2 regions of the Paenibacillus tundrae genome follow, and region 1 is predicted to be linked to the other one. Evidence: riboswitches for the same ligand, from Rfam matches in the RefSeq annotation. Region 1 holds a riboswitch; the other holds the start of a gene.
What was found. A riboswitch is a leader RNA that binds a small molecule or an ion and turns the genes downstream of it on or off. The one in region 1 is predicted to bind S-adenosylmethionine.

Region 1 (16,763 bases):
CCTGTCATTACTGCATTCCACAACAAAGTTGTGAATACATAAAAGCAGGATTTAATAAATGTTTTGTTTCTTATCGCTACGCCCATGAATAAGTTATAAAAAAACAAGGCTACGGCAATGCCGACCAAGATGCCTGCTGCCCAAACATTGATCATACTATTCTTTCGAAAGAGATCCTCACTTAAGATCCCTACAACAAAGTTTTGTCCGTACAGAGATTTGCTTGTCATGTATATGTACTGGTTATGATCAAAATTAGATGGAATTTTGATTGCAGGATAAACATAGTTGATCTCATCGGAATTGCCCTTATATGCGTATCCGAAATGCTTTGGTATGTAATCGTTACTCGTCGGGAGGTATATCGTTACATCTTCAAAAAGAGGGTTGTTTATCGTGAGGTAATTAACTTCATCACCATTATACCGGTTTATTTTTATTTTGAACCATAATTGAACCGGGGAGTAGCCAACCTTAGAGTAGTTGCTCGGTAAAGCTTCGAATTGCTCACTAACTTTAACATCGGACAAGGTCATGTTTCCTGATTGGTCTCGTAATATTTCCATACTGATCGTATCTTTGGATTGGTTCAAATCCTGAAAGTAAATGACGAAAACAGAAGCAGTGCAAAGTGATATAGTTATAAAAATAGTCATTACTTTCAAGAAAAATGTAGTGGATTCGGATCTCATAAACAACTCCTCAGTAAACTCGAACACTGTCGATTTATGGGGTAATTTTACCATGGTTCTGTACATCCTACAAAAGGATTTGTTATAACGTTTGGGGCGAGTTGATGCTTCCCTATGCCTTAAATTCAACTACATATTATAAAGAAACGGACGTCGATCTATAGAGATCAGCGTCCGTTTCTATGTTTAATCTATGGAATAACGTATTACTTCGCTTCGCCAACTACAGTAAAGCGTTCGTTTTTGTGTTGCGGATTCTCAATCTCATCTACCAATGCAATGGCATAGTCTGCATAGCTAATATAGCTATTGCCTTCACTGTTAACCATGATAACATCATTGCCTGCTTGATACTTACCTGTACGAACGCCTTCTGGGTTGAAGAATCCAGCTGGGCTCAGGAATGTCCATTGAATACCAGAGGATGCTTGCAGATCCTCAAGGTTTTTACCTTGGTTCGTAGCCGTTGCTTTGTAAGCATCAGGGAAACCTGGGGATTCAAATACACGCAATGTTTTGGACTCGTCTGTGAACAGACTTCCTGCACCACCAACAACGATTAAGCGCGTATTAGACGCATCCTTCAAAATATTGATCAACGCTTGTCCTGCTTCAACATGGCGATGTTCTTGTCCTGGAGCTGCGCCGAATGCGTTAACGATAACGTCAAATGCCTTGATATCCTCAGCAGTAAGATCAAAAACTTCTTTTTCCAAAACGTTAAGGGACTTATCTTCCACTTTCGCTGCATTACGAACGATCGCTGTGACTTCATGCCCTCTGTCTACTGCTTCTTTCAAAATTACACTTCCTGCTTTACCCGTTGCACCAATAATTCCGATTTTCATCATAATCTCTCCTTCAGCTATGTTTTGTTTTCCTAAAATCTATAATGTAACTATAGTTGTTACAACTATTCTTGTCAACACCTTAAATTTCATTAATTGAACAGAAAAATATTGTTCGTTGCTCACTTCCTCGAAGCATTGCTTTCCATATATAGAAGAAGGGATTGTCTTTAGTATGTCGAATATACGTGTCTGTGATTACTAAATACATCACCTAGGTCAAGCAGTAGCCTATGGAGAAGGAGCTGAGTGAGATGAGCTTTGAGGATCAAGTTGCCATGATTTTAAGACAAGCCAATCGTTCCACTATTTCCACTGAAGTCCTTATTCAAAAAATAGATATCACCCTCCATCATTTGATTGAGCGATTAATTCAGACAGGTACTCAAGCAACAATTGACCGTAGGGAGGAAACTTCGCCTCACACCTGGGAGATTACAGTTGGAGACTTTTCCTTCGTTTTATTTTCATCAGATATATTAGATGCGGCTGAAGAGAATGAAGATCATATTGAGGCGGTTGTCGAGGAACTCTTTATCCAGGAGCTTGAGCATGCTGTTTCTGGGGAGTAAAAAAATTCGTGTACGTATATCGATGTCCTAAGGGGCATCGTTTTTTTGCACAAAAAAAAAACCTCTACAACGCAGTTGAACTACGCCATAGAGGTCTGATTAAACTAAATCTTAGCAATCCTTATCCGGTACGCCCGCTTCTTCCTTTGTACGGAAAGAAGATCCACAGCCACATGTTGCTACTGCATTCGGGTTATGAATGGTGAATCCGCCGGTCATGCCAGACTCTTCAAAATCAATTTCCAGACCATTCAAATACTTCAGGTTCTCTTTCTCCACGACAACCTTCATATCCTGAATATCCATATAGAGATCCTCATCGGATTCCTTATCGTCAAAGCCCATGGCGTACGAAAATCCGGTACAACCCCCCGGTGCTACGCCAAGACGCAGGAACATGCCAGGTGTCTCTTGCTGTGCAAGCATTTCTTTCAATCGGTCAGCAGCCGTTTCGCTGATATTAATCATGCCAGGTCACTCTCCTTTTTCATATATATTCATGTTCAAAAAGGCATCCTTCGTAATCAGAAGCGAACTTTTTGAACAACTTTACATTAACTCTTCCTAAATTATACTCCACCCCGTCAAGGGCCTCAAGTGAAGTTTGCCCGTTTCCGCGTTCCTCCTTAACTCCTTTTTCTTCCCAGTGTATTGAACCCCCGGGACACGAGGTTTATAATGGATAGGTGGTCGCTCTGAAATGTCGATATTTTGTCATGACTTATTCAGATGATGGTCATAATTGGAGTTGTAATTTTTTTCACATTTCGAGACTGCAACGCAGTCCCCAATGCATATAGAGTCATTAGACTCCTTTTTCTCGAACAAATAAGTCATTGCACAATGCAGCATATGCTGCACCGGGTAAATAAGAGTTAGTTTAACAATAGAAGGCGGTTGTTGACCGCATTTTTTCTATGTGAGCTTTTGCATCCATCCAGTTAGCGGTTTTTAAGCTTCACCATACTGATGTAGCCCTGCAAACAGTCGATACTACTTAATCCGGTTAAGAACAGGAGGAATAACAAATGTCTACATTAGTTACACCATTTACAGACAAAAGAATGGCTGAGATCGTCGAGAAGGTTCAAAACGGCGTAAGATTGAGCGTGGAAGACGGTGTCTATCTGTATGAGACAGATGACTTGCTCACGCTGGGTCAACTGGCTAACGAAGCCAACCTGCGGAAGAACGGTAAGAAAGTATATTTCATCGAGAACATGAGCCTTTATTTCACCAACGTATGCGAAGCTCGCTGCGCATTCTGTAATTTCCGCAAAGACCAAGGTGAAGAAGGCTCTTATACGTTGTCCGGTCAGGAAATGATTGATTATGTGGAAGAACATATTCACCCAGGCGTACGTGAGTTTCATATCGTAGGCGGGCATAATAATCATGTTCCTTTTCAATATTATGTCGACTCTTTACGTGCTTTAAACGAAAAATATCCGGATGTCACGCTAAAAGCTTACACAGCTGCAGAGATTGATTTCTTCACTCGCATCAGTGGTCTGAGCATTAAGGAAGTTCTGCAAGAGCTGCAAAAAGCAGGTCTGAAATCTTTGACTGGCGGCGGCGCGGAAATTCTGTCTGATGAGTATCGTAAAAAAATGCGCGTAGACAAAGCCAATGTTGATCGCTATCTTGAAGTACACCGCACTGCTCATAACCTAGGCATGCGTACTCATACGACCATGCTGTACGGATCCATTGAATCCTACGAAGATCGTGTGAATCACATGGTTCAAATTCGTGAGCTTCAAGATGAGACCAATGGTTTTATGGTGTTTATCCCGCTCTCCATGCAACCTAAGAGCAAAAGCGCAAGCATCATGCGTCGTAACTCTGCTTACGAAGATCTCAAAACCATTGCGATCAGCCGTCTGATGCTCGATAACATCGACCATGTTAAAGCGTATTTCATTAATATTGGTCCACAATTAACACAAGTGGCTCTCAGCTTCGGTGCTTCCGATGTTCACGGTACAATTGTACGCGAGAAGATCAGCCATGCTGCAGGTGCACTCACGCCAGAGGGATTGACTCGTAAAGAGCTGATCTGGCTAGTTAAGGGTGCTGGGCGCATCCCTGTAGAGCGTGATACGTTCTATAATGAAATTCAAGTATACGAGTAATATCTCATTATTCTTTTCTCAGCCACATCCAAGCATTGAATCGCATTCAGGTAGGATATAGCTCGGCTGCCTCTTTCCAACAATTTTGTTGTCTAGGTCAACATTTTCGACTATATCTTCATTCCTGAAGTAACCTCCAGGATTGTACTCACAGTACAATCGTGCTGCACGATATCTGTAATTTGAAATGCATATTTTCTGATTATCAAAATAAAAACAATGGAGCAGCTATGGAAGCATAGCTGCTCCACAGGTTGCAGCCCCGCTTAACGGGACTGATGCAGAAAGGAAGCCGAGTCATGAAAAATTTCGTCGTTCTCGGAGGCGGTTATGGTGGCCTCACGATTATCAAAGAACTTCTTGAAGGTAAAATTCCAGCAGACACACAAATCGTATTGGTGGATCGCAGCCCTTTTCAAGGACTAAAGACAGAATATTACGCACTCGCAGCAGGCACCGTATCCGATTACGACCTGCGCATCCAATTTCCAGTTCACGAAAAAGTTACGTATCGTTATGGAGAAGTAACGGCAATTGATCTGGAACAGCGTCAGATTGAATTTGAAGGCCAAGACCCTTTGGAATATGACAAACTGGTGATTGGATTAGGTTGTACCGACCGTTTCCATAACACACCAGGAGCAGAGGAATTTAGCTGCACCATTCAGAGCTTCAGCAAAACAAGAGAAACGTATCTTCGTCTCAGCGAGGTAAAAGCTTATGGACAAGTACACATCGTTGGTGGCGGTCTAAGTGGTGTAGAGATGGCCGCAGAGCTTCGTGAGAGCAGACCCGATCTGAATATCAGCATCCTCGACCGTGGTGAACGTGTATTGTCCGCCTTCCCACAACGTCTATCTGCATATGTTCATGAGTGGTTTAGCGAACATCAGGTCGAGACCCGTGGACATATTGCCATTTCCCGTCTTGAAGCAGATGGAATTTATAATCGGGATGAAGAAATTTTGACGGACGCCGTAGTGTGGACTGCAGGAATCCAGCCAGTCAAAGTAGTACAAGATCTGGATGTCACTAAAGACCCCCAAGGCCGGGTTGTCCTTAACGAATATTATCAAATTCCTGAATATACAGATGTTTATGTTGTTGGTGACTGCGCTAGCGTACCTTACGCTCCAAGTGGTCAAGCAGCAGAAGTACAGGGTGAACAGATCGCTCATATTCAGCATGCCCTTTGGAAAGGTGAAAAGCCCAATCCACACCCTCTTAAGCTTCGCGGCACGTTAGGTGCGCTCGGCAAGAAGGCTGGTTTTGGGCTGATGGGCAAAACGTCCATGATGGGACGTGTGCCTCGTATTTTGAAAAGCGGCGTGCTCTGGATGTCCAAGCGTCATCTCGGTTAATCGAGATCCAGCTCACTCCAAGCATCGGCTTCAGCAATTTTGGCCAAGATGGCATTATACAGATCTTCGACTTTGTCGGTAATGACTAATTCGCCATTCACCAGTGCAAAAGGAGTCATGTAACATTGGCCACAATTGCTAAGGCAGCCGTACTCAATCACATCATAATCTGGATTCTCCTCCAGTTGATCCATGATTTCATCGGTGCCAAAATGCATATTGTTAGCACAAAATTCAATAATTGGTCTCATTTCAGTTCACCTGCTTTGTTTGACCATTTTAATTTATGGTCATTTGTAATATAATATATAGAGGAAAGGAGTTGAACAATATGAGCGAAAACGCACAAAGCACCATGTATGATGAGGTATCTGATGTGCTTGATAAACTTCGTCCGTTCCTGCAACGCGATGGCGGTGACGTGGAACTGGTCGACGTGGAGGATGGCATCATTAAGCTGAAACTGGTCGGTGCCTGCGGCAGTTGCCCAAGCTCCACCATTACCTTAAAAGCCGGGATTGAACGCGCCCTTCTTGAAGAAGTTGAGGGTGTACAAGAAGTCGTACAAGTATTCTAATCAATCCTTCACGAAATAAACCTCAAGAGCCTTTCGCTTCACTTGAAGCGGAGGGCTCTTTTTTTGTGTCTATTTCTTACTTAGTATAGTTCACATTCCTTAGCTCTACCGCTTCATATCTCTTTGTTCTCTAGATCGTTGGACGAATCGGATCAAGTCCTCCAGATACATCCATTATGTTACCTGTAATAAAATCCGAATGGTCTAAGCAGAGGTACGTAATGACACGTGCAATATCTTCACCGCTGCCAGGACGTCCTCTTGGTGTTTCATCGTCCGCAATCCCGGCAATCTCATCTATCGTTCTCTCTTTATTGGCGCCGCGAATATCACCAGGACATACCATATTCACAGTTATTCCGTAAGGCGCTTCTTCCACAGCTAATGTCTTGGTAAAAGAAACCAAGCCCACCTTCGCGGCTGCGTATACAGCTCGATGAGGCCATGATCTAGCTTCTCCGGCATGACTGAATCCAAAATGGATGATGCGTCCCCATTGCTTCCGCCGCATCTCTGGCAGCACATACTGATCAAGCAGCATGGGTCCAAGCAAATTACCCTGTACTAACATTTGTATTTCCGCTTCTGCGTATTCGGCAAACAAACGTCGCTCACGGACAAAGGGTCCTGCATTATTCACAAGAATATCAATGCTGCCGAGCTGTTCTTCCACCTGTTTAACCAAAAATGTAATCTCTTCGGTCTTCGAAATGTCAGCCTGGATTGCAATACATTTAACGCCTTTGGCTATAATCTGTGCCTGAAGCTCCTCTGCTTCGAATCGGCTATTCACGTAATTCAGGGCAATATGACATCCCTGATCGGCCAGACTGAGGGCTGTCATTTTTCCAAGGCCTTTGGCACTTCCCGTTATGAGGGCAATCTTCCCCTTCACGTCCATCCCCCTCTTCAAAGAGCAGTCATTCATTAGTATAAAAGATTTATCATCCCCTCACAACTTGCATATCGTATAGGGATTTTATTTCTGTAATTCCAGATATATCTTGCCAGTCATGTATAGCTATGTTAGTGTCGGTGATATCGCGTAAAAAGGTCTTAATATGCAAGGAATATGAAAGGATTGTGAGATGAACATTTTTAAAAGAAAATGGAAAACATTTATGTTGTTACTACCCCTTAGTTTCTTAGCTTTCTCAAATGCTTCTCAAGTAAATGCAACAACCCACGTAGAGCAATCTCCGGATACGTATAACTGGATCGGTGGACCAGCTACTGTCGATTTAGATAGCAAAGCTACTCTAGAAATCCCTGAAGACTATTATTATCTGGACAAGGCCAACACACAACGTTCAATGCTCAACGCAGGTGCCAAACCTAACGGTAATGAAATTGGTAGTTTATACAACAATAGCGAAATGGGTGCATGGTATGTTGTCTTTGAATATGTGAGAACCGGTCATATCCGAGATGACGATCAGAAACTCGATCCGAACGAACTTTTAAGTAGTTATATTCGTGGCACAGAAGCAGAGAACAGACAATCCGAGTTTGAAGATCGAACTTACGTAACGGGTTGGGAAATTGAACCTACATATGATAGCAGCAAACATCAATTGATTTACTCTCTTGGCTTCAAGGATGCTTTTGAACAGACCATGGTCAATTACAATGTACATATACTCACACGCGAAGGATATGTATCTGCTATTTTGGTTACAGATCTGGTTAACTTCCAACAGAACAACAAGATATTCGAGGAAACTGTACTTAACCAATTGAGTATCAATGCAGGATATACCTATGAAGAATATGATGCCTCGACAGACAAAACCTCAACGATCGGACTCAAAAGTTTAATTTGGGGCGGTATCGGTTATACAGGCAGTCCAACGAACAACTTATTGCTTTTTCTCAAGAAAGGATGGCCAGTAATTTTGTTTGTTGTAGTTGGACTGATTGTTTGGATTAGGTTTAAAAGATCAAAAGGAGATGAGGAAAAGCTCTCTCCTTCCGAGCGAATGATTCTACAAGAAGCAGATGAACAACAGCATGCCGATCAGAATGAGCTATCACATTACCGCCAATCTGAGCAGTCATCTAATAAATAAATACAGCTATTATCAACAAAAGCCGTGCATCTCTCATTTGGGGTACATGGTCTTTGTGCTACCCCCAACTCAAAATCATCTTATTTGCAAAAAAGTGTAAACCTCAGACTAAATACTTATATTCCCAGCCTTTACTTTGATATCAATTAGGTCTTAAGAAGTAAAATACCCCCTAATTAACCATATATACCTTGTCTGGTTGGGGTGTCTATGGTAATGTCGATAAGTCGTTTCTTTCTGTGAAAGTAATGACACAATACATATGATCATGTAAATATAAGCATTACATGGCACCTCTGAAAGGACTTATAGTAATGATGAAAAAATGTGTAGCATCCCTTATCGCAATACTGCTTGTATTTACATTACAAGCCCCCTTCTCCATCATAGCTTCAGCAGAAAGTGACAGCACCATCGAAGATTATCAATGGTTAGACGGACCACGCGATGTCGTTCTCGACAACAAAGCCTCCCTAAAACTGGTTGAAGGACTTACCTTTTTAGATGCAGCCAACACGCAACGTTTCATGGAAGACACTGAATCCTTCCCGAACGGAACAGAGATCGGTAGTATCTATGGAGCTGGCGAGAACTCGAACTGGTACGTGATCTTCGAGTACAACGACCCTGGACATATTGACGACAGTGACAAGGACAATCTCGATGCTGAAGAGCTCCTAGACAGTTACAAACGAGGTACAGAGGAACAAAACGAAAGAACTACTCCTGATAACCAACTGTTTATTACTGGGTGGGACATTGAACCGACGTATGATAGCTCCAAACACCATCTGCTATACTCCATTGGTCTGAAGGATGCTCAGCAGGAAGCCCTCGTTAATTACAATGTGAATGTTCTGACACGTGAAGGCTATATCGGAGTTATTCTAGTTACCGACAGTGCTAACTTCGAGGAAAACCGAAGACAGTTTGAGGACAGTGTTCTCTCCAATCTTACCGTCACTACGGGAAACAAGTATGAGGAATTTGATGCTTCTATCGACAAAAAATCAGAACTCGGTCTAACTAGCCTAATCCTTGGTGGTGCAGGAGTTGCTGTTGCCAAAAAAGTAGGATTGTTATTGTTGCTCAAAAAAGGATGGTTTGTGATCGTCGCTCTAATCGTTGGTGCATTCACATGGCTACGTAATAAGCTGACTGGACGCAAAAAAAATGATGCTAAGCATTCTACGGATGAGAATTCTCTTTCTCCTGCTGAACAGGCGTATCAACAGCATGCCGCTGGGCAGGAATCCATTGAAAACACCCATTCATCCACTACCGACCATTCAGAGAATGACCCGAATAAGCGCTAATGCTCCATCCACACTAATGAATCACACGCAAAAGCCCTACACCTTATAAACAAGGATGTAGGGCTTTTGTCTTTTATATTGATACGGCACTCGATAATATCATTAAACATCCCATGATATACGTGCTCGAATCTCTATGTTTCGTTAAGTTATCTCTTAAAATGCAGGTTCAACTGCACCTTGGTAGCGCTCTTTGATGAATGTTTTTACTGCTTCGGAATTCAGAGCTTCTGCCAGTTTCTTGATAGCGTCTGCGTCTTTGTTATCTTCACGTGCTACAAGAATGTTAGCGTATGGGTTACCTTGCAGATCCTCGATCAGAAGAGCATCTTTTTCTGGATTCAAATTCGCTTCCAGTGCATAGTTGGCGTTAATGAATACCAGATCTGCTTCATCCAGTTGACGCGGCATCATCGCTGCATCCAACTCAATGATCTCCAAGTTTTTCGGATTTTCAGTAATGTCTTGCAGTGTTGACGAGATGTTTGTGTTGTCTTTAAGCGTAATCAGACCTTCTTTTGCAAGCAACAACAATGCACGGCCACCATTGGATGGGTCATTCGGGATAGCAACTTTTGCGCCGTCTTTCAATTCATCCAGTGATTTAATCTTTTTGGAGTAACCACCAAAAGGCTCAACGTGTACAGGAGTTACAGTAACGAGGTTAAAGCCACGTGCTGCATTTTCTGCATCTAGATACGGTTGGTGTTGGAAGAAGTTAGCGTCCAATTGTTTGTCAGCTAGTTGTTGATTCGGTTGAACGTAATCATTAAATGTTACAACTTGCAAACGAATGCCTGCTGCTTCGAGCTCAGGCTTGATACTTTCTAGAATTTCAGCATGAGGTGTAGGCGATGCTCCTACTTTCAGTTCAACGGTACGTGGGGCGCCAGCAGAATTGTCTGCACCGCTATCTGCATCCTTGTTGTTTCCGCAAGCTGCTAATACTGCAATCAGCATAATACTTAGTAGAGCAAATGACCATTTTTTCATGTGTAAAACCCCTTCTCCAATAATTTTTTGCATGCAGCATCCTTATCCAATTTGATAAGAGCGAGTCATGCTGTCTATGTGTTATTTCCTGGTGAACAATTTAACTAGACGATCTCCAAACATCTGAAGTACCTGTACTAAAATAACAATCAATACTACCGCGACAAGCATGACTTCTGTCTGATAACGATAGTAACCATAGTTGATCGCCAGTGTTCCAAGGCCACCGCCACCAACCATACCCGCCATTGCCGTATAAGAAACCAATGTAACTATGGTAATGGTTATACCTGCTAGCAAACCAGGCAGTGCCTCTGGTAACAGAACACGTCTTACAATCTGCCCTGTAGAGGCTCCCATCGCTTGTGCAGCTTCTATAACACCACGATCTACCTCACGCAAAGTCGTCTCCACAATCCTCGCGAAGTAAGGTGCTGCTGCAATGACAAGTGGTGGGATTGTCCCCAGTACACCTGTAGCCGTCCCAACAAGGGCGCGAGTAACGGGAAGTAGAGCAACAATTAGAATGATGAATGGAACAGATCGCAATATATTGACAATAACCGACAGAATCGAGTAAACGAGAATTGATTTTGCCGATGGGGATCTTGCTGTCATGAAGAGTAGCACACCTAATGGTAAGCCGATAATTACAGTAAACAAACCGGATACAAGAAGAATCTGCAGTGTCTCAATAGACGCTTTGCCGACCTCTTCCCAGTGTACAGTTGAAAAGTCCATGTTAACGAAGCACCTCCACATCAAGTCCCTGCTCGACTAATTCACGGGTAGTTGAGTTAATCGCAGCAGAATCTCCCTCGAAACGAACGATAAGCTGTCCATAAGGGACTTGTTTGATCGTAGAGATCGTTCCTTGCAGAATCGCGAAATCAACGCCGGTTTTGCGAACGGTTCGTGACAGAATAGCTTCATACGTCTTCTGCCCCAAGAACGAAATCTTCACCAACTGAGATTGTTCGCCATTCTTACGGCTGTTCTCTGAGCTTGCCAAACCTTCCTCTTCAAGCAACAACAAATCAGTCGCCTGACCTTGTTGCATGAAATCTCGTGTGATGGCATGTTGCGGCTTGAGAAATACTTTCGTAACCGGTCCCTGTTCAACAATGCCGCCCTGATGAATAACTGCAACCTGATCACAGATACTCTGGATCACATGCATCTCATGAGTAATCAGCACAATCGTTAACTCATACTTCTGGTTAATATCCAGCAGAAGCTTCAGAATAGAACTTGTTGTCTGTGGATCAAGAGCAGACGTCGCTTCATCACATAGCAGGACATCTGGATCACTGGCGAGTGCACGTGCAATGCCAACCCGTTGCTTCTGCCCTCCTGACAATTGTGCAGGATACTTGTTGCTATGCTGTTCAAGTCCGACCAAGGTGAGCATTTCCTTTACCTTACGGTCGATCTCCGCTTTGGGCGTATTGACCAATTTCAGTGGAAATGCAACATTGTCGTAGACCGTAGCAGATGAGAGAAGGTTGAAATGCTGAAAGATCATGCCGATCTTACCCCGCTGCTGCTGCAATTCCGACTTACTCAGACTGGTCAAGTTCACTCCATTAACCCACACTTCACCTTCAGTAGGTCGCTCCAATAGATTGATACATCGAATCAATGTACTTTTACCTGCACCCGAATGCCCAATGACTCCAAAGATCTCGCCTTTACGTACATTCAGATTCAGATCCGCAAGCGCAGTCGTCGCCTTTGCGCCTCTACCATATGTTTTGGTTATTCCCTTTAATTCAATCAAGTAATACTCTCCTTCCCACTGCCTACACCTATCTTTACCCGAAAGAGAGGAAAACTCCCATTCATGCAATAAAAAAAGAACCCTTTGCAGAAACTGAAAGGGTTCTTTGCTTGAAAGAATATACCTTCTCATCTGCCAAAATCGCGTTTAACGCCATTTTGTAGGAATTAGCACCTAACATCTATAAAGAATGACACGTTTGCCATTGTCGTTATAAATCGGTTGCCGGGCTTCATCGGGCCTGTCCCTCCGCCGCTCTCGATAAGAAATATGATATTGTAAGATTGTATAAGTTCGTGTAATTCCGCAGTTATACTGTTCAGATACTTCATGTTGAAACATATTACATTTAATGTCCTATTAGGAACTCAGTATAATCCAAGTATTCCGATTTGTCAAAGGTAAATATTATGATTTTAACCCTTTAGTACGCTCTCTAAAACCTTGTTGATACCACATTTTATTAATGTATCCATAAGACGCCTTCAAAGTAATACACACCATATCTAATCCTTGACGCAATTCGTTCAAATGCTGATCCAAGTCCTCCAGCTTCACTTTCCCCTGTAACGTCTGATGCAGTTGCCACAAATCATCTTGCATCTCAGAATTCATGTAATGAATCTCCATGTTTCTGCGTTTACGTAATTTGCTCATGGGCTCTCGGTATACATCCTTGATCTCAGTCAGCTTCACAGCTAGCTCCGAGTGCATCTTCGCATATCCAAACTGTCGCAACACGGTAAAATAAGAGAAATGCGTTTTCACTTTGGTTGTATTGAGCTGAAACAGTTCATTCAGCACCGTTCCTGTCTTGTCCAAAATGGCAAAGCAACGAATGAATCCATCCTTGTAGAAATAAACATACCGGGCGTATTCAGCCTTTTCTTCACTGGTCATGTCTTCTGTAGAACCTGCTTTTACCTTTTTCCGAAAATGAGATGCTGCAAAGCAACTCTGCTCCAGTTCATCCAACGAAGAAATTAACCCCTGCGTCCATACATATAACTTGCGATAATCATGCGTTGGATCTTGGTTCTTCTCCAGTTGTCGTTGCAGTAACTCCAAAGTCTCCACCATTGAATCAATAGCTTCCTCCAAAATACCCTCATTTTGGCGCGGCGGTTCGCCTAGCAACGTTCGCAGCATATACAGCCTCCTCTTTGCATTCTGCTGATCATGGGATGCTTAATCATGTTAAACAAAATCGGGATCAGAGTAAATGCATGAATGCTGCTTCGCTTAGGTTGCCCTGTCATGCCTAACATCAAACAAAGTCCACCTTCCCAATGATCTACATCATTGAAAGGCAGACTCTGTACGTTGTCGCAATATAACTTCCTATATCTTGAATCTGTATACTTGATTTAGAAACGATTAACTGGACGATGCAGCTTGTATACAAGGAAACTCATGTACGTTAGAACTCCGAACAATATGGCAATATCCAACATATGAGCAAGTGCAACGAACATGTACACTTCTGGGCGCCCGATCGTAAGCATCATCACGAATCCAATGAAAACTTGGAGCAGGATGAGCACTACAGCGATAACACCTAATCTCCGAAGTTCGGTGTTATCCGGGTGTTTGCGATATGCATAATGACCCAAAATCGCGATGACAATAACTAAGGATAATGCAGCCAAACGGTGAGCGAATGCTACAGCTACCCCTCCCGATAACTCTGGAACAATCTGTCCATTACATAATGGGAAACCAGAGCAGCCTCCCGCTGAGTCGGTATGGCTCACGAACGCACCTGTGTACACAACGAGATACGTGTAAACAGTGGAAAACCAGACCAGATTACGGAAGCCTTTGGTTACCCGAGGGTAATTATTCAATCTTTCTAGTCCTCCGTGACGCGCCTCCTGCCTTATTCCCAGCGCCATCATTAGAGAACTTGCGAAGGCTATGATCGAGAATCCAAAGTGCAGCGCCATTACGGCGGAAGATTGGGAGAACACCACGGCAAAGGCTCCCATGATTCCCTGGACAATAACAAAAATGAGCGTTAGTAATGAGAACAATTGTAGATCTCGGCGAGACTTACCAAACCGTAAAAATGCTACAAAAGAGGCAATCGACAGCAGACCTGCCAATGCGCTTACGGCACGATGTGAATATTCAATTAGGGATGCTACCGTATGTGCTGGAACAAGCTTTCCGTTACACAAAGGCCACTCTGTGCCACAACCTAATCCGGATTCCGTCTTAGTAACAATGCCCCCACCGAATGTCGCCAGGAACATTACAAGACAAGTTAATACGGTTAACCACTTAAACAAGGTTAAATGCTTCAATTTTTTCTCACCTGCTGTTGGTTTAAGATGGCGAAAAACATCGTTTCTCGCTTGATTCAGTACTTTGACACGTAATTCACAACTAAACTCATTATACCGGATAAAAGTGTCATTGACGCCGCGCTTTGTGACAAAATGTTAACGTCTGTTTAAAAAATGACCAGAAGGTCATTTTAGTTCAAATTTTAGACACAAGCGTTTATTTCATGCTTCTGCAATTTGTATGAATACTGTATGTATAGGTTCATACCCACATCTTAATAGTGTCTCCTGAACTTTAACGAACATACCAACAGCCACCTCTCCGATGATGGAAAAGTAGCTGTTAACATATGTAACCTTTAAAATGGATTGTGTTTATTTGTGGATCGTTTTATACACTTCAACAGCACGATCAAGAAACTGCTCAATCTCTTCTCTAGATTTACGAAGCTTATTCACATAACGAACCAGCTCGCGTCCATCTGTATACGCCACAAAACTCGGTATGCCGAGGATGTTTTGTTCTTCGCTAACTGTCCCCACTTGATCAACATCAACCTCAACCAGTGTCAGCTCACGAGCATACTTGTCCTCTACCTCAGGCATAAATGGATCGATGTATTTACAATCTCCACACCAATCGGCTTTAAATACAGCTACGGTCAATCTCGGAGATTGAATCGCTACATCAAATTCAGGTTTGGAAGTTATTTGTTCCATGATCACATCTTCCTTTCTTTTCCTTGTCTTAACCTAAGTGAAGCAAATTGCCGAGTGGAAGTCAAATATTCAGTACATACTGAGGTTAGAGCAATCATGAGAAAGGATGACGAGCAATGCATACTCACAAAACAGATTCGCCTCCACTGGAGTCCTTTTTTCACATTGTGCGTTCCATTCCTGGTGCGGCGAGGGAAGTCTGGCGTGGCAAACAGGCGGCGTGGCAAGCCTCCAATCAACTACGTCATCCTTTACGTGATTTGGCTTGGCAATCTGATGTCGCCCAATCCTTGCAAGAAGAAGTTGAACGATCATTGCCTGGAGTGGAATCGGCTGCTACTAGACATGCTCGCAGCGCGATTGTATGTGAAGAGGACTGCATTATTTTAGAAGAAATCCATAGACTGACGGCAGAGCATAATCGAAGCAATATTACCCGCACAGCAGCCTATCTGGAATGTTATGAACAGTATCCTGAGCTTCATTGGGCGCTGCTGGCTCATATGGTTTCACGCAACGGTGGATACCATATGACAGATCTACAGAGTGGTCTAATGCACAACCTGCAAAGTCAAACTGATCGAGAACATATGTATCGCATGCTGGAGCGTTGTAATGCGCTTATCTTCCAAGACGCCTATCCTCAATTATTGTTGTACATGAACAGCCGTAGACTGGGACGAAGTTGTTTTCACCTCCTCCCCCATTTCCATATCTCTGTCTTTATGACTCCCTTTTGGGAACGATTTTGGCTGGAACGATGCAGCTCGTTGCTCAGTGTGGCATTAATTATTAATGAGCAGAACTATATTGAGAGCCGGGTTGTGCAGCATCCTTATTTTAAAAAAGAAGTGCTGTCCAAGCCTGCCTTTCATGTGCATAACCTGGCTGGGCTTAATCATATCGTATTTCCACTCGGACGTGGCAAAGGACTTACGGGCCGAGTCATTGAACATTTCGCCAAGCTTGATGAACGTATTATGTTTGGAAAAAGCCTGTATGCTATGCTGTTCGGTACCCAGCAAGTATTGACGCAAGTACTAGAATTCGCCCGTGCCGTACCCCATCGCGGATCGCGTGCCGAATATTGGCCAGGCTTGTTCACAGCCCACGAGGAGCATGCTGGAAAGAATGAGTTTTATAGCAAGGAATTATTGGAGCTGGAATGGCTGCCAGAGGGTCAGCGACTATACAGCCCTGAATTACTCGCTGTGTGGCAGGATACACCCTATGAGCCGATTACAAGACAGGACTGGCTCCAGAGTAGGGATTGCCTTGGCCATCTAACCGCACCACGTCGACCATGGCTATTCGAGATGAGTCACGAACACCGATATGGGTTGCTCAAAACTGCGGCAGCTCATGATGCCAAAACTTTATTACATTAAGTCTCATCACATCTTATTAAGAAA
Region 2 (16,763 bases), 3.2 Mb from region 1:
TGGTAGAATATGCCGCAGGTGGGCATGATATTTTTATACTGCCTGAAGCAGACATGAAGCAATACGGCAACAATGGCTCAAACGTGTCTTTAGATGATACATTCGATCAAGAGAAATACGAGCGAGGAGTATTTGAAGGTGGAGTTTTCGTTGAAGATGGCACAGGAGATGATGGATCTGATATCAAAAAAGAAACACATCTCTATGGAATTCCGCTTGAAGATATGAAGATGTTCCAAGAAGTGCAGTATGCTGCAAAAAATTTATTTGCAACCATTCCAGTGTCCGCTTCAAATATTGAAGAATCGAAGAAAGTACTGAAGGCATTAACAGAGTAAATAGGTGTGAAGCCTAGCTATGGAAGGAGGGGAGCGGATTGTTGATTACGGTCACTGGGGGTATAGGTAGTGGTAAAACGAAGTTTGCCCTTGGTTATGCGGCGGAGATCAGCCGGGAAGGCATCTATTTATCAACTGGCGATCATGAAGCGATCATTCCGGAATTTCCATCCGCTCACTATCGTGTCATTGAAGCTGGGAATGGTCAACATCTGACGGAAGTTATTCATCAGATTAATCGAGAATCTAATTTATTTCTGGCAGATCGTCGGATTGTAATCGTGGATAGTTTAACCTCGTGGATGGTTGCTGGTTTTAGAGCGAATGACGATTTGGATGAACAACGTGTAGAAACGCAGCGATTGCTGGATGCCATGTTGTCTTATCAAGGGAAGATGCTTGTTATCACCAATGAAATGCATGGTTCACTGAACCCAACGGAAGAAGAGCGTATCTTCGCTGCAAGAATGGCATCGGTGAATCGTGCACTTCAGGCGCACTCTGAACAAGTCTACATGCTCGTATCTGGTCTAGCGATGGAGCTTAAGGCACGCTCAGTACGTTATGAATAAATCGTCTTATATCATACGAGTCATGGCAAAGGCTACATAATGGACGTTTAATAAAGAAAGACGTGCGGTCTATAGGAGACGGCACGTCTTTCTTTATAGGGGCACTAGTGAGAGTAAACGAGGAAAGAGCCAATCATACCCATCCTTTACGTAACATGAATTTGTATATTAGTGTGTATCTTATATCAAATTCAAATAAGAGTTGGCAGAGTGCTAAGGCACGGTCTAGTTCCGAGCTCTACTCCGTTTGATCCACCATATTATGAATCCTACAATAAGGATTGCGAGAATGATGTAAATCACAAGGGAGTACACATCCATAAAGCTCAGAATACTTTCCCATGATGCTCCAAGTGCGGCTCCAACAGAAACAAGAATAATATTCCATACGAATGTACCGATTGTGGTAAAAAGGACGAATAATCCAAACTTCATATTGGACATACCGGCAGGGATGGAGATTAAGCTACGAACAAGAGGAATCATACGGCAGAACAAGACAGTCCACATTCCGTATTTATCGAACCATGCGTCTACACGATGAATGTCCTCTTTTTTGATACGTAGAATATGACCCCAGCGGTCTACTATTTTCTCTAATCGGTTCACATCAATTAACAGTCCAATGGCATATAAAATGATAGCTCCAAGTACAGATCCGATCGTTGCAGCAATAATAACGCCAGGCAGTGTGAGGCTAGTATACGTAGTCATAAATCCGCCGAATGGCAAAATAATCTCAGAAGGAATGGGCGGAAATACATTCTCAAGGGCAATTATCAGCGCGATTCCTATGTATCCATACTGTTCCATGAAATCGGTTATCCAGTTCTGCATCATCGTCTCCTTTTTTTATGGGGGTTTATCAATTTCATGTATACTCAGCATTACAACTCCATTCAATATACGTGGCAAGCTTCCAAGCGGTTTCTGAAAAAAATGCATTTCCGTATCTTATGGTGGTCAAGTATACTGGTTAAGTTGAAGTTAAGGAATGTTCGCAATACTAATAACCCGAATATTCTACCGCGCGAATCAATAACAATTGGAGGGATTAGCATGGGCATATACACACGAACAGGTGACGAAGGTCAAACATCAGTGATTGGTGGACGGGTCATCAAGGATGATGATCGAGTAGAGGCATATGGAACAATTGATGAACTGAATTGTTTTGTGGGACAGGCAATCAGTTTAATTGATCATGCAACAGGGCAATTCGAGGATCTCCGTGAGCATTTGCTTGAAGTACAACAGGAGTTGTTTGACTGTGGATCAGATCTCGCTTTTGTAAGAATTAGTGAGACAAAATATAAAGTGCGGGATGAGATGGTTACTAGATTGGAACAATGGATTGACATGTATGATGCGGAGAATCCAAAGGTAGAACGTTTCATCTTGCCGGGGGGAAGTCAGCTATCGTCTGCACTGCATGTATGCCGTACTGTATGTCGTCGTGCGGAACGCCGCGCAGTTACCTTAGGGCAACATACCGATATTAATCCATCGGTAAGACGTTATTTAAACCGTTTATCGGATTATTTCTTCGTGGTTGCACGGACAGCCAATGCGAGACAACAGGTAGCTGATATTGAATATGTGCGGAGCAAAAAAGTTTTCCGCCGCAAAGAATGAGCCTGTATTATTCGCCGCTTGTCTATACGATTCCTGAGCAGGAGGATGGCTGGCTACTGAAGACCGTGCTTCAGCGGCGGCTGCAAATATCCCGTAAACTTTTGTCGAGGTTGAAGCTCACGGAACAAGGAATCATGTTGAACGGAGAGCGTGTGTATATCAGCGTGAAGGTATCCGCGGGGGATCGACTCGAAGTTCGAATGGAGCAAGAAGAATCAGATGACATTTTGCCAGAAGAGCTGCCTTTTAACATTTTATATGAAGATGAGCATCTGCTTATTGTCAACAAGGATTCGGGCATTATCGTACATCCCACGCATGGGCATTATACAGGCACGCTAGCCAATGGCGTTGTCCATTATTGGAAGTCCAAAGCAGAGCGCTTCCGCTTCCGCCCGATCCATCGTCTGGATCAGGAGACATCAGGTGTGCTGGCGATAGCCAAAAACCCTTATGTGCACCAGCATGTGTCGGAGCAGATGATTGCGGGAACGGTCGATAAAAAGTATATGGCTATTGTGCATGGCTCTCCTGCTGAGGTAGAAGGTGCGGTGGATGGCCCAATTGACCGTGACCCAGAAGAGCCTCATCGTCGAATCGTAACACCTGATGGTTATGCCGCAAGAACCTTATACAACGTGGTAACGACATGGGGAAATGGCAGTGCCAGTGTAGTGAATCTGAAACTGGAGAGTGGCCGAACCCATCAAATTCGTGTACATATGACATCAATTGGTTGTCCGCTAATTGGTGATCGGATGTATAAGACCTTGCCAAGCGATAGAATCAATGCTGAGACAGAAGCGATGCGAAACGAGCGAGATGGGTGGATTGATCGTCAAGCCTTACATGCATACGAGCTATCATTCGACCATCCTATTCTGAAGCAGCGGATGACATTCCAGGCACCACTGCCTCCAGATCTGGCAGCGTTGGAGAAACGACTTGATGCCGAGACGCAACCAAGAGAGGATCGCATCTGAAGATCGCAACCATGCTGAGTATTTGAGTGATCCATATGAAATGGATTGCTTATGAAGTAAAACTGCAATGCGATGGTATTGTTTTCGAGCGACTTTTGGATTTGCAAAGCAAACCAAGGGAAGCGAGAAACGAAACCGGAGCGAAGGAGGAGTAGCAATGAGTCAATTAAAAGTATATCAGTACGCCAAATGCGGGACATGCCGCAAAGCAGTGAAGTGGCTGGAGGCACAAGAGCATCAGCTAGAGTTAATTCCTATTTTTGATACCCCGCCTACTGAAGCTGAGCTTACAGATTTGATCCAGAAGAGCGGCCTTGAGGTTAAGAAATTTTTCAATACTAGCGGAGAGGTCTACAAAGAGCAACAGCTGAAGGATAAGTTGCCTGGGATGTCGGTAGAAGAGCAGATTCGTCTGCTAGCTTCGAATGGTCGCCTCATCAAACGTCCTATTGTAACGGACGGAGACAAGGTCACCGTTGGCTTCAAGGAAGATACGTATGAGCAGGAGTGGAATAATCGCTAAGAACGACGAATAACTTGGATTCTACCGTAACTGAAAAGGTAGTATAATTGTTGCCCTGAATATTAATAATTCAGGGCTTTTTTGGCTGACCGATAAGTGGTAGAACTATGCTATAATGATAGAGTTATTCTGCAATGCAATTATATTTTATTGGTTACACACAAGATAGGAGAGAGTAAACACAAGTGAATCAACGTAATGAACCTACTTTGTTGCTAGTAGACGGTATGGCAGTGTTGTTCCGGGCATTTTACGCAACATCTGCAAGCGGATATATTAGACGTACAAAGGCAGGCTTGCCCACCAATGCAGTTTACGGATTTATCCGTTATTTCTGGGATGCGGTTCAGACCTTTGGGCCAAGTCACGTCATCTGTTGTTGGGATATGGGTGGAAAGACGTTTCGTGGCGAAGAGTATGCCGCTTACAAAGGCAATCGTCCCGAAGCTCCGAATGATCTAATTCCGCAGTTTGAGTTAATTCGTGAAGTCATGGATAGTCTGAATATTCCGAACATTGGAGCAGCTGGATATGAGGCTGACGATTGCATCGGCACGTTAGCGAAATATTACACAGAGCAGACAGACATGAATGTAATGGTACTGACGGGTGATCATGACATGTTGCAACTGATTAATGATCGTACAAGCATTATTATTATGAAAAAAGGTCATGGCAACTACATGGTGTACACACCAGAGTCGCTAATGGCGGAGAAACAACTTACACCTCGCCAAGTCATTGATATGAAGGGCTTGATGGGGGATGCAAGTGACAATTATCCAGGGGTTCGAGGCATTGGTGAGAAGACGGCACTGAAGCTTGTTCAGGAGTATGATTCAATCGAAGGGATTCTGGACAACTTGGATAAGCTTACACCTTCGGTACGCAAAAAAATTGAGAATGATCTGGACATGCTTCATCTGTCCCGCAAATTAGCAGAGATTCACTGCGCTGTTCCAGTTGCATGTGCACTGGATATGTGTGAATTACGTCTGGATCCGGATACGGTGATGGACAAGTTTGAACAACTTGAGATGAAGAGCCTTGGCTCTTGGATGGGAGTGGCAATAGGGTGAGCAGTATTCAAACAAGATCAAGTAAGAGATGGTGGACAGGGGCTATGGCTCTTGTCCTGGCTTTACCGGTATTATTATCAGGGGCAGTAAGTGCTCCACAGACAGCCGAAGCAAAAGCAGCAATCAGTACTAAAGTGCAGAAAGTAAAAGCAGCAGGACGTAGTTTCACCGTGCAAACGGTTAGTATTCCAAAAGGTACACCAGTGACAGTAGGATTAGCGAAGAAACAGGTAGGTCAGACAGCAACATTGCCTTCCATTGTCAAAGCGTATGGGGCGCAAGCAGCGATTAACGGAGCTTTCTTTGAGGCTTATAATGGTGCTCCAGATCCATATGGCATGTTAATAGCTAATGGTAAAGTAATACATATAGGAAGATACGGTACAAGCATTGGTTTTAAAGAAGATGGCACAGCTATCATGGATTCACTTCGTGTGAACTTAACAGGAATGGTAACGACGCCAGAAGGCAAATCCCGCAGTTGGTATGCTACCTTTATTAACAGAACCCCTTCAGCAAATGCAAGCATTACGATGCTGTATACGCCTGAGCGTGGTTCGACGGTTGGGTTCAAAGGTGGTACAGCAGTAGTGATCGAGAAAGGGATCGTTACCAAAAAAGTACCGAATACCAATATTGCCATTCCTAAGAATAGCTCAGTTCTGGTCTTCACAGGCAGTCATAAATCCAACGCCGATCGTTTCGTGGTTGGCTCCACGGTTGAGATGAATTATAAGTACACGAATGCAGCAGGCAAGGAAATTCCTTGGGATGAAGTCGTTACTGCTGTAGGAGCTGGCCCGCGTCTCGTTAAGGATGGGAAGATTTCGATTAATCCAGCAAGTGAAGGCTTCAAGGATCCAAAAATCTTGAATGCCTCTGGTGCAAGAAGCGGGATCGCTATCATGGCCGATGGTTCTGTTCTTCTGGCGACCGTTTCCGGAGCAACGATGAAGGAATGGGCTGCTGTGATGCAGAAGCTTGGAGCGAAGCAAGCGATGAATCTGGATGGTGGTGCATCTTCAGGTATGTATGCTGGTGGTAAAATGCTCACTTCGCCTGGTCGCTTGTTAAGCAACACACTCGTTTTTGGTGGCTCCGTTAAATAATCCGTGAACAATGAAAGGGAGAAATGCACAAATGAAACTCACACAACAATCCGAATTGGGCGATAGCCCTACAGCTGTCCTTTCTCTAAATGTGGGTCAGCCTAAACCTTTGCCTGGTCAAAAACGTGAAGTGCTGAGCGGAATTGTGAAGACTCCCGTTTCTAGTCCTGTTTTCTTGTCATTCACGGGCATGACTGGGGATGCTCAGGCTGATCTAGAGCACCATGGGGGACCCGACAAGGCGGTTTGTGTCTATGACTATAGCCGTTATCCTTTGCTGGAGCAATTGATGGAGCGCAAGCTGGAGTGGGGGGCTTGTGGCGAAAATTTGACGGTCGAGGGCTGTGCAGAGGATCTGGTGCGGATTGGCGATGTGTATCAATTAGGCGATGCTATGGTTCAAGTTAGTCAGCCCAGACAACCTTGCTTCAAGTTGGCAGCTCGATATGACTACAAGGGCTTGCCTGTATATTTTCAGGAAAGTGGACATACCGGCTTTTATTTTCGTGTGTTACAAGAAGGAGAAGTGAAGCCAGGTTCTGTATTCAAACGAATTAGCACGGATTTAACCTCCATGACTATTCTGGAAGCGAACCGGGTGATGCATCAGGGTAAACGGGACGCGGAAGGCATTCGTGCCTTGCTGGCCATTACAACCCTCTCGAACAGCTGGAGACAAACGTTGGTAAACCGTTTGGAGAAGCTGGAAGGCGAGTCGTTGAATTGAACGAGTAGAGTGATCGATGACAGAATGGAATTCCTTTTACATTAATTGAGGAGTGTGACGAACATGACGATCTTAGGCGCGATTGAAGCTGGAGGCACGAAGTTTGTATGTGGTATTGGAAATGAAAAGGGAGAAGTGTTGGAACGAGCAAGCTTTCCTACGACAACACCTGAAGAAACGATGGCGCAAGTCATTGCTTTCTTTGAAGGTAAAAATATTGAAGCTCTAGGTGTAGGTTCTTTTGGCCCAATTGACCCGATTGAAGGCAGTCCAACGTACGGATACATTACCACTACACCCAAACCACATTGGGGGCAATACAACCTTATTGGCAAATTGAAGGAACATTATGATGTGCCAATGACGTTTGATACCGATGTGAATGGAGCTGCACTTGGTGAAGCGACTTGGGGCGCAGCCAAAGGATTAGACAGTTGCTTGTATATTACGGTGGGTACAGGAATTGGTGCAGGTGCTGTAGTTTCTGGTCAAATGGTACATGGATTGTCTCATCCAGAGATGGGACATATCATCGTACGTAGACATCCGGAGGATACCTTTGAAGGATTCTGCCCTTATCATAGCGATTGCCTAGAAGGACTTGCTGCAGGTCCAGCGATTAACAAACGATGGGAACAACCAGCTTATGAGTTATCACCGGATCACAAAGCATGGGAGATCGAGGCTCATTACTTGGCGCATGCACTTATGAACTATGTTCTGATTCTCTCCCCACAGAAAATTGTGATGGGCGGCGGTGTGATGAAGCAGGAGCAGCTCTTCCCTTTGATACGCAAAAAATTACAGGAATTGCTGAATGGTTATGTACAGCATCCCGCACTTCAGTCCGATATCGATCAATATGTGGTCTCACCGGGTCTTGGAGATAACGCAGGGCTGTGCGGCTCCTTGGCGCTTGCGAAGCTTGCACTAAATAAATAAAGTATACAACACGAAATGATTGACGAATTTTTCCAATATGGTATGATATGAGCAACAGCATAGCACGGTTTGTTGAGGAAGCACCTCTCTTGCATTCATTTTGCAGGAGGGGTGTTTTTTTGTGCCTTTTTTGAAGGTGATGAGGGTGAGCCTTACAAGCGGTGTAGCTGAACTCGAAGGAGGGATTGACCATGGAAGTCATTTTTATGAACAGATTAGCAAGAATTACAGATCAGAATGAAGAGCTCGCACAGGTGTGGATTGGCGAAGAAGAAGGCGCATGGCATCTGGGTTGGAGCTTGTATGAGGAAGGGGATCGAGAGGATAAGGTTTGGTATGAGGGCAGTTCGTGGGAAGAACTCATGCATATTTATCGTCATCAACTAGCACTACAGATGAGTGAAGGGTTCCGACCGTTACTACAAGGTTTATTTCATGAGATTGAAGATTTGCGATCACGAAATTATGGTGGACAACGGCTTCAATGTTATAGCGAGTTGTATGCCAATGAAACATTGTATGCAGATCTATGCACATGGCGTAGAAAGAGAGCCGCTTCTGACCGGAAGGCTCCTTATTTTATTGCAACGAACCGGTTGCTTCGCATGATTAGTTCGTATGTGCCATTGACGATGGATGAACTGATGCAATTGCCGGGTGTTGGAGAGAGCAAGGCCTCCGAGTATGGTCAAGCATGGCTGGAGCTAACGAACGGAGTGGAGCGTTCCACCGTATTTCCACTCGACTGGGTATACTCTGCATTGAAAGAAGAGGAGTACGAGAACTGGCTTTATCGACAGAAGGAACAGAAGTATAAACAGGAACTAGACAAATTCAAGACACGTAAGCAAGTACTTGAAGGCATGAAGGAAGGGCACACGTTAGAGGAGATTGTTCACCGTTCGGGATTGTCACGCCGAGAGCTAATCGAATTACTGGAGATCTTAGATCTAGAGGGTTATGATACGGATTGTCTTCTTGATGCAGAGCTTGCCATTATGCCTGAACAAGAACAAGAAGCCGTATGGAACGCCTATGAGGAACTAGGAGACGCGTTTCTGAAGCCTGTGCTACATAAAGTATATGGGGAAGAAAAACCAGGTGGAGGTAGCCTGGAGCAAGTATATGAGAAGCTTCGTATGATCCGGATTCGTTATCGTCGTCATGTGGAGACGGAGCAGAACGTCAGTTAATGTGCGATTAGACCAAAAAAAGACGAGGCCATAACCCCATTAGGGAGGCTTCGTCTTCTATTCTCTTTGAAATGTTCATTCCGAGTCTAATCAGATCCAGTCTTTTTTGCGGAAAATGAAGAACATACTCAGGCCAAGTGTCACCATAAGCCCAATAACCACAAAGTATGAATATTTCCAGTGCAATTCTGGCATAAATTCGAAGTTCATCCCGTAGATACCGGTAATAACGGTCAAGGGCATGAATACTGTGGTGATGGCGGTAAACACACGCATGATCTCATTCGCTCGGTTCGCAATACTGGATTGATAAGCCTCACGTAAGTTGCCCATCAGATCCCGATAGGTTTCGAACGTTTCGGAAATCTTTACCGCATTCTCATAAATATCGCTGAAGTATTTCTGCAATTGATCATCAATGAGACGCAAGTCTTTTTTGTTAAGTGTATTGATGACCTCTTTTTGAGGACCAAGCACTTTTTTGAGCCATAGAATCTCACTACGAAGCCCGATTATTTCGTTTAGGTGAGATTTTTTGGTGTGCATCAGAATATCTTCCTCAAGCTTCTCGATCCGTGCCTCAATTCGATCACCGACAGTAAAGTAATTGTCGACAATTAAGTCAACCAGCAAGTATAACAGACGATCCGGAGTACTGACTTCCTGCTCCCATAGAATAGGTTTTAAAGTTCGCAGCTCACTGACTTTCTGTTTGGTCACACTGATAATGAAATGTCTGCCCAAGAACAGGTTGACGGCACGTAAAAATATCTCTTCATCATCAAAACGAATGCTATTAATGACAATAAAATAATGACTTTCATAAATTTCGATCTTCGGACGCTGTTCCTCGTCACTTAAGCAGTCTTCCACCGCTAGGTCATGCATCATAAATAGCGGCTGAAGCACGGCCAGATCATCCACATCCGCATCAATCCAGTAAAAGCCCTCCGCTGGTGGAGTCAGCGCTTGCTGAATATCATCCACTGGGATAAATACACCGTTGTTTACCAACCGGATTTTCATCGTTATCGACTCCTTCTGCACCCGCCAGGTTGGCGGTTCTTCATCATTATGGGCGCAAAAAGAAGAGATCAGCCGGTCGGCAGCGGAGCCTGGAGATCAGGTCTGCGTTCGCTCTATATGCAAACGGAAGTAACGTCCCGCTGCCGGCATGCTGATGTCAATTCTCTATGCTGTTTGTCGGAATTCGGCTGCCAGTCAGGCCTCGGGTCGCCATCCATTGATTATGTCACCTCTCACATAAGGGTTTACAACACCTGTTTAGTATACCGCTGGTCCAACGTGCTTTCAAGCGCAAAAATGTGTCTATTTCGCGCTCTGAGGCAGTGTATGATAGGTGGTGAAAAACGGTTCCGAGATGTAGAAACTTAGGATGAACTGTAGCTTGACGTGAACGAATTAATGTTTTAAAGTAAACGGAAAGCAATTAAATTTCAAAAATTAAATACAGCGAAATCTTATCAAGAGTAGGTGGAGGGACTGGCCCGATGAAACCCGGCAACCGGCGGTATACCGCACGGTGCTAATTCTTGCAGCGACTATGTGCCCAAGAGGTACTGTTGTAACTGAGAGATGAGAGAGGCGCATATCTATTTACATATGACCTTTCTCGGAATCCGAGGAAGGTCTTTGTTATATGCCCCGACTTCTCAGCACTGATTTTCGCTAAGGAACTTGAGCCTGTCTCACGGCATTAGACGTAGGAATTCTATGCTTGTAGAGCAAGCTCATGGCAGCGTATGCTGCAATCTATTTATGCTCAAGGAGGAGTTTGACACCATGCCAATCAAAATACCGGACACTTTACCTGCGAAGGAAGTGCTTGCAGGGGAAAACATCTTTGTCATGGACGAGACATCCGCATATCAACAGGATATTCGTCCGCTTCGTATCGCTATATTAAACCTTATGCCAACGAAAGAAACGACCGAGACCCAGCTCTTACGTTTGGTGGGGAATACACCTATACAGGTCGACATCGTTCTGGTACATCCGAAATCTCATACATCTAAGAACACTTCCCAGGAGTACCTGGATGAATTCTACAAAACATTTGATGAAATCGAACATCGCCGCTTCGATGGCATGATCATTACAGGTGCACCTGTAGAACAGATGGATTTCGAGGACGTGAACTATTGGAAGGAAATCCAAGAAATCTTCGAATGGACCAAAACAAATGTTACTTCAACCATGCATATATGTTGGGCCTCACAAGCGGGCTTATACCATCACTTCGGCGTTCCTAAAGTTTCATTGGACGAAAAGTGCTTTGGCGTATTTCCACACACGATTAACAAATCTCATGTTCCACTCCTGCGTGGTTTCGATGAAGTGTTTAATGTTCCTCATTCACGTCACACTGAAGTGCGTCATGAAGATATTGAGAAGGACGAGCGTCTTGAAATTTTGGCTGAATCTGAGGATGCAGGTATTTTCCTAGTTGCAACCAAAGACGGTAAACAGATTTTCGTTACCGGACATGCTGAGTACGATCCGTTATCCCTCAAGTGGGAATATGACCGCGATGCAGCCAAAGGATTAAATGTAGCGCTACCTAAAAATTATTTCCCGAAAGATGATCCTTCCCGTGTTCCTCCAGCGACATGGCGGGCGCATGCTAACTTATTATTCTCTAATTGGCTCAATTACTATGTGTATCAAGAAACACCTTACGATATTGGTCCGCAAATTTAATCGAGATAACAGGGGGATTCTGCAATGGAAGATAACAAGTTGAAAATCGAAAGCCGCTTAGCTCAAATTGGTTCTATTCATGAACCGGTCACAGGTGCAATTAACTTTCCAATCTATCAAGCAACTGCGTTTCGCCATCCGAAGCTTGGACAGAGCACGGGATTTGACTATATTCGTACAACGAATCCAACACGTAAAGTGTTGGAGGAAGCAGCAGCTGCACTGGAGTCTGGGGATGCGGGTTTTGCCTGTAGCTCAGGCATGGCAGCACTGCAAACGATTTTTGCATTGTTCAGTCAAGGAGATCATCTGATTGTATCACTTGATCTGTACGGGGGCACATATCGTCTGCTAGAACGTATTCTATCTCGTTTCGGTGTAACAGCAAGCTATGTCGATACGAATGATCTGGCTGCACTAGAGAAAGTTCTCCAGCCGAATACCAAAGCGGTCTTTATTGAGACACCAACCAACCCGCTGATGATGATTACAGATGTTGAAGCGGTAAGCACATGGGCGAAGAGCCATAACTTTTTGACTATCGTGGACAACACGTTGTTGACTCCATTCTTCCAACGTCCAATCGAGCTGGGTGCGGATATCGTTATTCACAGTGCAACGAAGTACCTTGGTGGACATAACGATGTCCTTGCTGGATTGATTGTGACCAAAGGAGAGGAACTGTCAGCAGAAATGGCATTCTTACACAACTCCATTGGTGCAGTGTTATCTCCAACAGATTCCTACCAGTTGATGAAGGGTATGAAAACATTGGCTCTCCGGATGGAGCGCCATGAATATAACGCGTTGACAATCGCTAAATATCTTTTGGAGCATCCAGCTGTTGGTGAAGTCTATCACCCAGGATTGTCGGATCATCCCGGATATGAGGTGCAGAACAAGCAATCCAGCGGTAACACGGGTATCTTCTCTTTCAAAGTGAAGGATGCTCGTTACGTAGAGCCATTGCTGCGTCACATTAAACTCATCGCATTTGCTGAAAGCTTAGGCGGCGTTGAATCATTAATGACATATCCAGCAGTACAAACTCATGCCGATATCCCGATTGAGATCCGTGATGCTGTCGGCGTGGATGATCGTTTGTTGCGCTTCTCCGTAGGTATTGAGCACGCAGAGGATCTTATCGCAGATCTGGGCAATGCCCTAGCAGCAGCAAAACTCGAAATTGAAGGAGGAGCACATCATGAGTGAACAGAACAAAAATTCCGGTTCTTCTGATTCTTCTGAATTGAAATTCGATACCAAACTGCTGCATTTCGGGGATGAGGTAGACAAAACGACGGGAGCTTCCAGTGTGCCGATCTATCAGGCGTCCACCTTCCATCATTTTGATATCTTCAATCCACCACAACATGATTACAGTCGTTCAGGGAATCCTACGCGTCAGGCTTTGGAGGATTACATCACCCTGCTAGAAGGCGGGGTACGTGGTTTTGCGTATTCTTCAGGGATGGCAGCAATCTCCAGTGTCTTCATGATGTTCTCGGCGGGGGATCATATCATCGTGACAGAGGACGTTTACGGCGGAACGTATCGCTTGCTGACTTCGATTTTAAACCGGATGCAGATTGATACGACATTTGTCGATATGACAGATATCGAAGAAGTGAAAGCAGCGATTCAGCCCAATACGAAAGCCGTTTATATGGAGACACCATCCAATCCAACGCTGAAGATTACGGATATCGCTGCAGTAACATCATGGGCTCAGGAGCATGAATTAGTTACAATTCTGGACAACACATTTATGACACCTTACTACCAGCGTCCAATAGAGTTAGGTGTAGATATCGTTGTACATAGTGCTACTAAGTTCCTTGGTGGTCACAGCGATGTGTTAGCAGGGCTTGCTGTAGCTCGTACAGAAGCTCTGGGTAAACAGCTCAAGCAGTTGCAGAACGGGTTGGGTACTGTGCTTGGAGCGCAAGAGTCCTGGCTACTCATGCGTGGAATGAAGACACTTGGTGCTCGTATGGCACACAGTGAACAGAGCACAGCCAAGCTTGCGGCTTGGTTAAATGAACGAAGTGATGTTTCAGCTGTTTATTATCCAGGGTTACAGGATCATCCAGGTCGCGAAGTGCACGAACGCCAGTCAACAGGCTATGGTGCTGTCGTATCCTTTGATGTAGGTTCTGGTGATCGTGCCAAAGCAGTGCTTAATCGTGTGAAGCTACCAATCGTTGCTGTGAGCTTGGGAGCAGTAGAGAGTATATTGTCTTATCCTGCAATGATGTCTCATGCCGCAATGCCTGCAGCGGTTCGTCGTGATCGCGGAATCACGGATGGATTGCTTCGCTTCTCGGTCGGTCTTGAGGACATTGATGATTTGATTGCGGATTTGGAGCAAGCACTTCAAGAATCCTAGAAATCTTCTCTGACAGCAGTAAAAAATATACAATTTGATATGCATGTGTTCAAAAAAGTTGGTTTTCAGTACCAAGAAGATGGGATGAAGATTGAAATAGAGTAGCGGAGCGTAGATTAAGATACGTGAGCAACGGATATTTCGGCTAAATTCCATCTTCGACGCTGAGATGCTGTTAGGCATCCTTCGTAATCAAAAGCGGATTTATTTGAACAATTCTATATGTCTACATTTTCACTTATTTTTAAAGCACCTGCTCATAAGGTGCTTTTTTTCACATGTAACCTGTGTTACGATAGTTGGAGTACAGAAATACGATGTTTTCACCGGAACTTGTGTATCTAGTCCACAAGCTAGGATGATCGTTATCATATTTTCACTTCATGAGGGAGGCTTTTTTATAATGAGTACGGTAGACCGTATCTTAGATAAAGCCCTTCGGGGCGAGCGTTTAGATTTGGAAGATACGATTCAACTATTTGAATCGGACGAAGTGGACAAAATTGGGGCGGCAGCTAATGTTATCATGAAACGCATGCACCCTGAACCATACAGAACATTCGTAATTGGGCGTAACATCAACTACACAAACGTATGCGATGTATACTGCCGTTTTTGTGCTTTCTATCGCAGACCTGGTTCCGATGAAGGCTACGTATTGCCAGATGAACTGATCTTCCAGAAGATTCAGGAGACGGAAGACGTTAACGGTACCGAAATTCTTATGCAAGGCGGTACGAACCCGAATTTGCCATTCAGCTATTACACAGACATCCTCAGAGAGATTAAAGCGCGTTTCCCGAATATCACAATGCACTCCTTCTCTCCAGCTGAAATTATGAAAATGGTTGAAGTTTCGGATGGTCTTACACTGGAAGAGGTTGTACGTGCGATTCACGAAGCAGGATTGGATTCCCTCCCAGGTGGTGGTGCTGAGATTCTAGACGACCGTACACGTCGCAAAATCAGCCGTCTAAAAGGCTCATGGCGCGATTGGATGGACGTTATGCAAACGGCTCACCGGATTGGTATGAACACAACAGCAACGATGGTTATAGGTCTTGGTGAATCCATGGAAGAGCGTGCATTACATCTGATGCGTGTCCGTGAAGCTCAGGACGAATGTATCGCTAATAAATATGACTCTGAAGGGTTCTTGGCATTTATTCCATGGACATTCCAGCCGGATAATACGAACCTCAAATTAGAGCGTCAGACACCTCAAGAGTATCTAAAAACTGTGGCAATCAGCCGTCTGGTATTGGATAACATCAAAAACATTCAATCCTCATGGGTTACAATGGGACCTGAGATTGGTAAGAAATCCCTCGAGTTTGGTTGCAATGACTTCGGTAGCACAATGATCGAGGAGAATGTCGTATCCGCGGCAGGTGCAACTTACAAAGTAAACATTGGTTCAATTCTTCAACTGATTCGTGAAGCAGGTTACATTCCAGCTCAACGTAATACGAGATACGAAATTCTGCGTATGTTTGATGAGGAAGAGAATACCCTTGACCAAGACTTCGTTATGCAGAACTAATAATTAATTGAACGTAAGCTTATTGATTCTTCAAGAAGCCATAATGTCGCGAGTTCCTTCATGTAGAAGGACTTCGCGGCTTTTTGTATTATCGACTAATATTTTTTATTTAGGAAAATGGAGAGCCTAGTCAGATCATGAAACAGTATATAATCCACATATGAAGGTATTTTATATTCTTATTGAACTGGTACAATGAAAAAGCAATGTATTTTACATGACCTCAGATGTTCTCAAATGATGTATAGGGAAAGGGGTAGGATGATGAAGCAAAGAATACTTGGAAGGACAGGACTAAATGTCCCCATACTAAGCTTTGGTGCATCTTCCTTGGGTTCGGTATCTCGTAATATTGATCCTAACGAAGGTATTCGTACAGTACATGCTGCACTAGATGTAGGCATGAACTACATTGATGTGTCTCCTTATTATGGATTAACGAAAGCTGAGACCGTGCTAGGTCATGCAATTCGTACTGTGCCACGTCAATCCTATACGTTATCTACGAAGGTAGGGCGATATGGTGAGCATGAGTTTGATTTTTCACGTAAGCGCATTCAGGAAAGTGTGCAGCAGAGCTTAACAAGACTTCACACAGACTATATTGATATGTTGTTTCTTCATGATATTGAGTTTGTACCAGCTGATATCATTATTGAAGAAGCCTTCCCAACCTTGTTAGACCTCAAAGCGCAAGGAGTCATTCGATTCGCGGGCATATGTGGACTGCCTTTAACCTTGTTCGAGAAAGTATTGCCACAGATCGAAGCCGATGCGATCATCTCGTATTGTCATTACACCTTAAATGATACATCGTTATTATCTCTGCTGCCGCTATTGGAAAAAAACAATGTTGGTCTTGTGAATGCTTCGCCACTCTCCATGGGTTTGTTAAGTACTAGAGGTGCGCCGGCTTGGCACCCTGCGACTGAACGAGTGAAGCAGATTTGCTTGGAGGCTGCGCAATTCTGTGCCGAGCAAGGAAGTAACATCGCGAAGCTTGCTGTGC

Region 2: linked by a shared signal. The riboswitch ahead of metA (homoserine O-acetyltransferase MetA) and the one ahead of V6W81_RS23860 (methionine ABC transporter ATP-binding protein) in region 1 are both predicted to bind S-adenosylmethionine.

Annotation. Positions count from the first base shown of each region.
Region 1 is NZ_CP145605.1:5,310,823-5,327,585, forward strand. It holds gene V6W81_RS23795 (histidine kinase) at 1-746, opposite strand, end outside; gene V6W81_RS23800 (NAD(P)-dependent oxidoreductase) at 899-1,540, opposite strand; gene V6W81_RS23805 (hypothetical protein) at 1,795-2,112, shown strand; gene V6W81_RS23810 (HesB/IscA family protein) at 2,224-2,580, opposite strand; gene mqnE (aminofutalosine synthase MqnE) at 3,141-4,247, shown strand; gene V6W81_RS23820 (NAD(P)/FAD-dependent oxidoreductase) at 4,547-5,608, shown strand; gene V6W81_RS23825 (YuzB family protein) at 5,605-5,859, opposite strand; gene V6W81_RS23830 (NifU family protein) at 5,940-6,185, shown strand; gene V6W81_RS23835 (SDR family oxidoreductase) at 6,316-7,080, opposite strand; gene V6W81_RS23840 (DUF2167 domain-containing protein) at 7,274-8,254, shown strand; gene V6W81_RS23845 (DUF2167 domain-containing protein) at 8,569-9,570, shown strand; gene V6W81_RS23850 (MetQ/NlpA family ABC transporter substrate-binding protein) at 9,727-10,563, opposite strand; gene V6W81_RS23855 (methionine ABC transporter permease) at 10,645-11,304, opposite strand; gene V6W81_RS23860 (methionine ABC transporter ATP-binding protein) at 11,306-12,343, opposite strand; SAM riboswitch class I at 12,469-12,611, opposite strand; gene V6W81_RS23865 (Cthe_2314 family HEPN domain-containing protein) at 12,752-13,492, opposite strand; gene V6W81_RS23870 (COX15/CtaA family protein) at 13,711-14,649, opposite strand; gene V6W81_RS23875 (thioredoxin family protein) at 15,007-15,351, opposite strand; gene V6W81_RS23880 (DUF2515 family protein) at 15,468-16,739, shown strand.
Region 2 is NZ_CP145605.1:1,926,910-1,943,672, forward strand. It holds gene V6W81_RS08595 (hypothetical protein) at 1-338, shown strand, start outside; gene V6W81_RS08600 (bifunctional adenosylcobinamide kinase/adenosylcobinamide-phosphate guanylyltransferase) at 377-910, shown strand; gene V6W81_RS08605 (DedA family protein) at 1,136-1,747, opposite strand; gene V6W81_RS08610 (cob(I)yrinic acid a,c-diamide adenosyltransferase) at 1,970-2,545, shown strand; gene V6W81_RS08615 (RluA family pseudouridine synthase) at 2,542-3,528, shown strand; gene V6W81_RS08620 (arsenate reductase family protein) at 3,686-4,051, shown strand; gene V6W81_RS08625 (5'-3' exonuclease) at 4,237-5,130, shown strand; gene V6W81_RS08630 (phosphodiester glycosidase family protein) at 5,127-6,239, shown strand; gene V6W81_RS08635 (MOSC domain-containing protein) at 6,271-6,966, shown strand; gene V6W81_RS08640 (ROK family protein) at 7,030-7,908, shown strand; gene V6W81_RS08645 (HRDC domain-containing protein) at 8,100-9,101, shown strand; gene corA (magnesium/cobalt transporter CorA) at 9,192-10,127, opposite strand; SAM riboswitch class I at 10,580-10,704, shown strand; gene metA (homoserine O-acetyltransferase MetA) at 10,905-11,822, shown strand; gene V6W81_RS08660 (aminotransferase class I/II-fold pyridoxal phosphate-dependent enzyme) at 11,847-13,034, shown strand; gene V6W81_RS08665 (trans-sulfuration enzyme family protein) at 13,027-14,211, shown strand; gene mqnC (cyclic dehypoxanthinyl futalosine synthase) at 14,615-15,754, shown strand; gene V6W81_RS08675 (aldo/keto reductase) at 16,019-16,763, shown strand, end outside.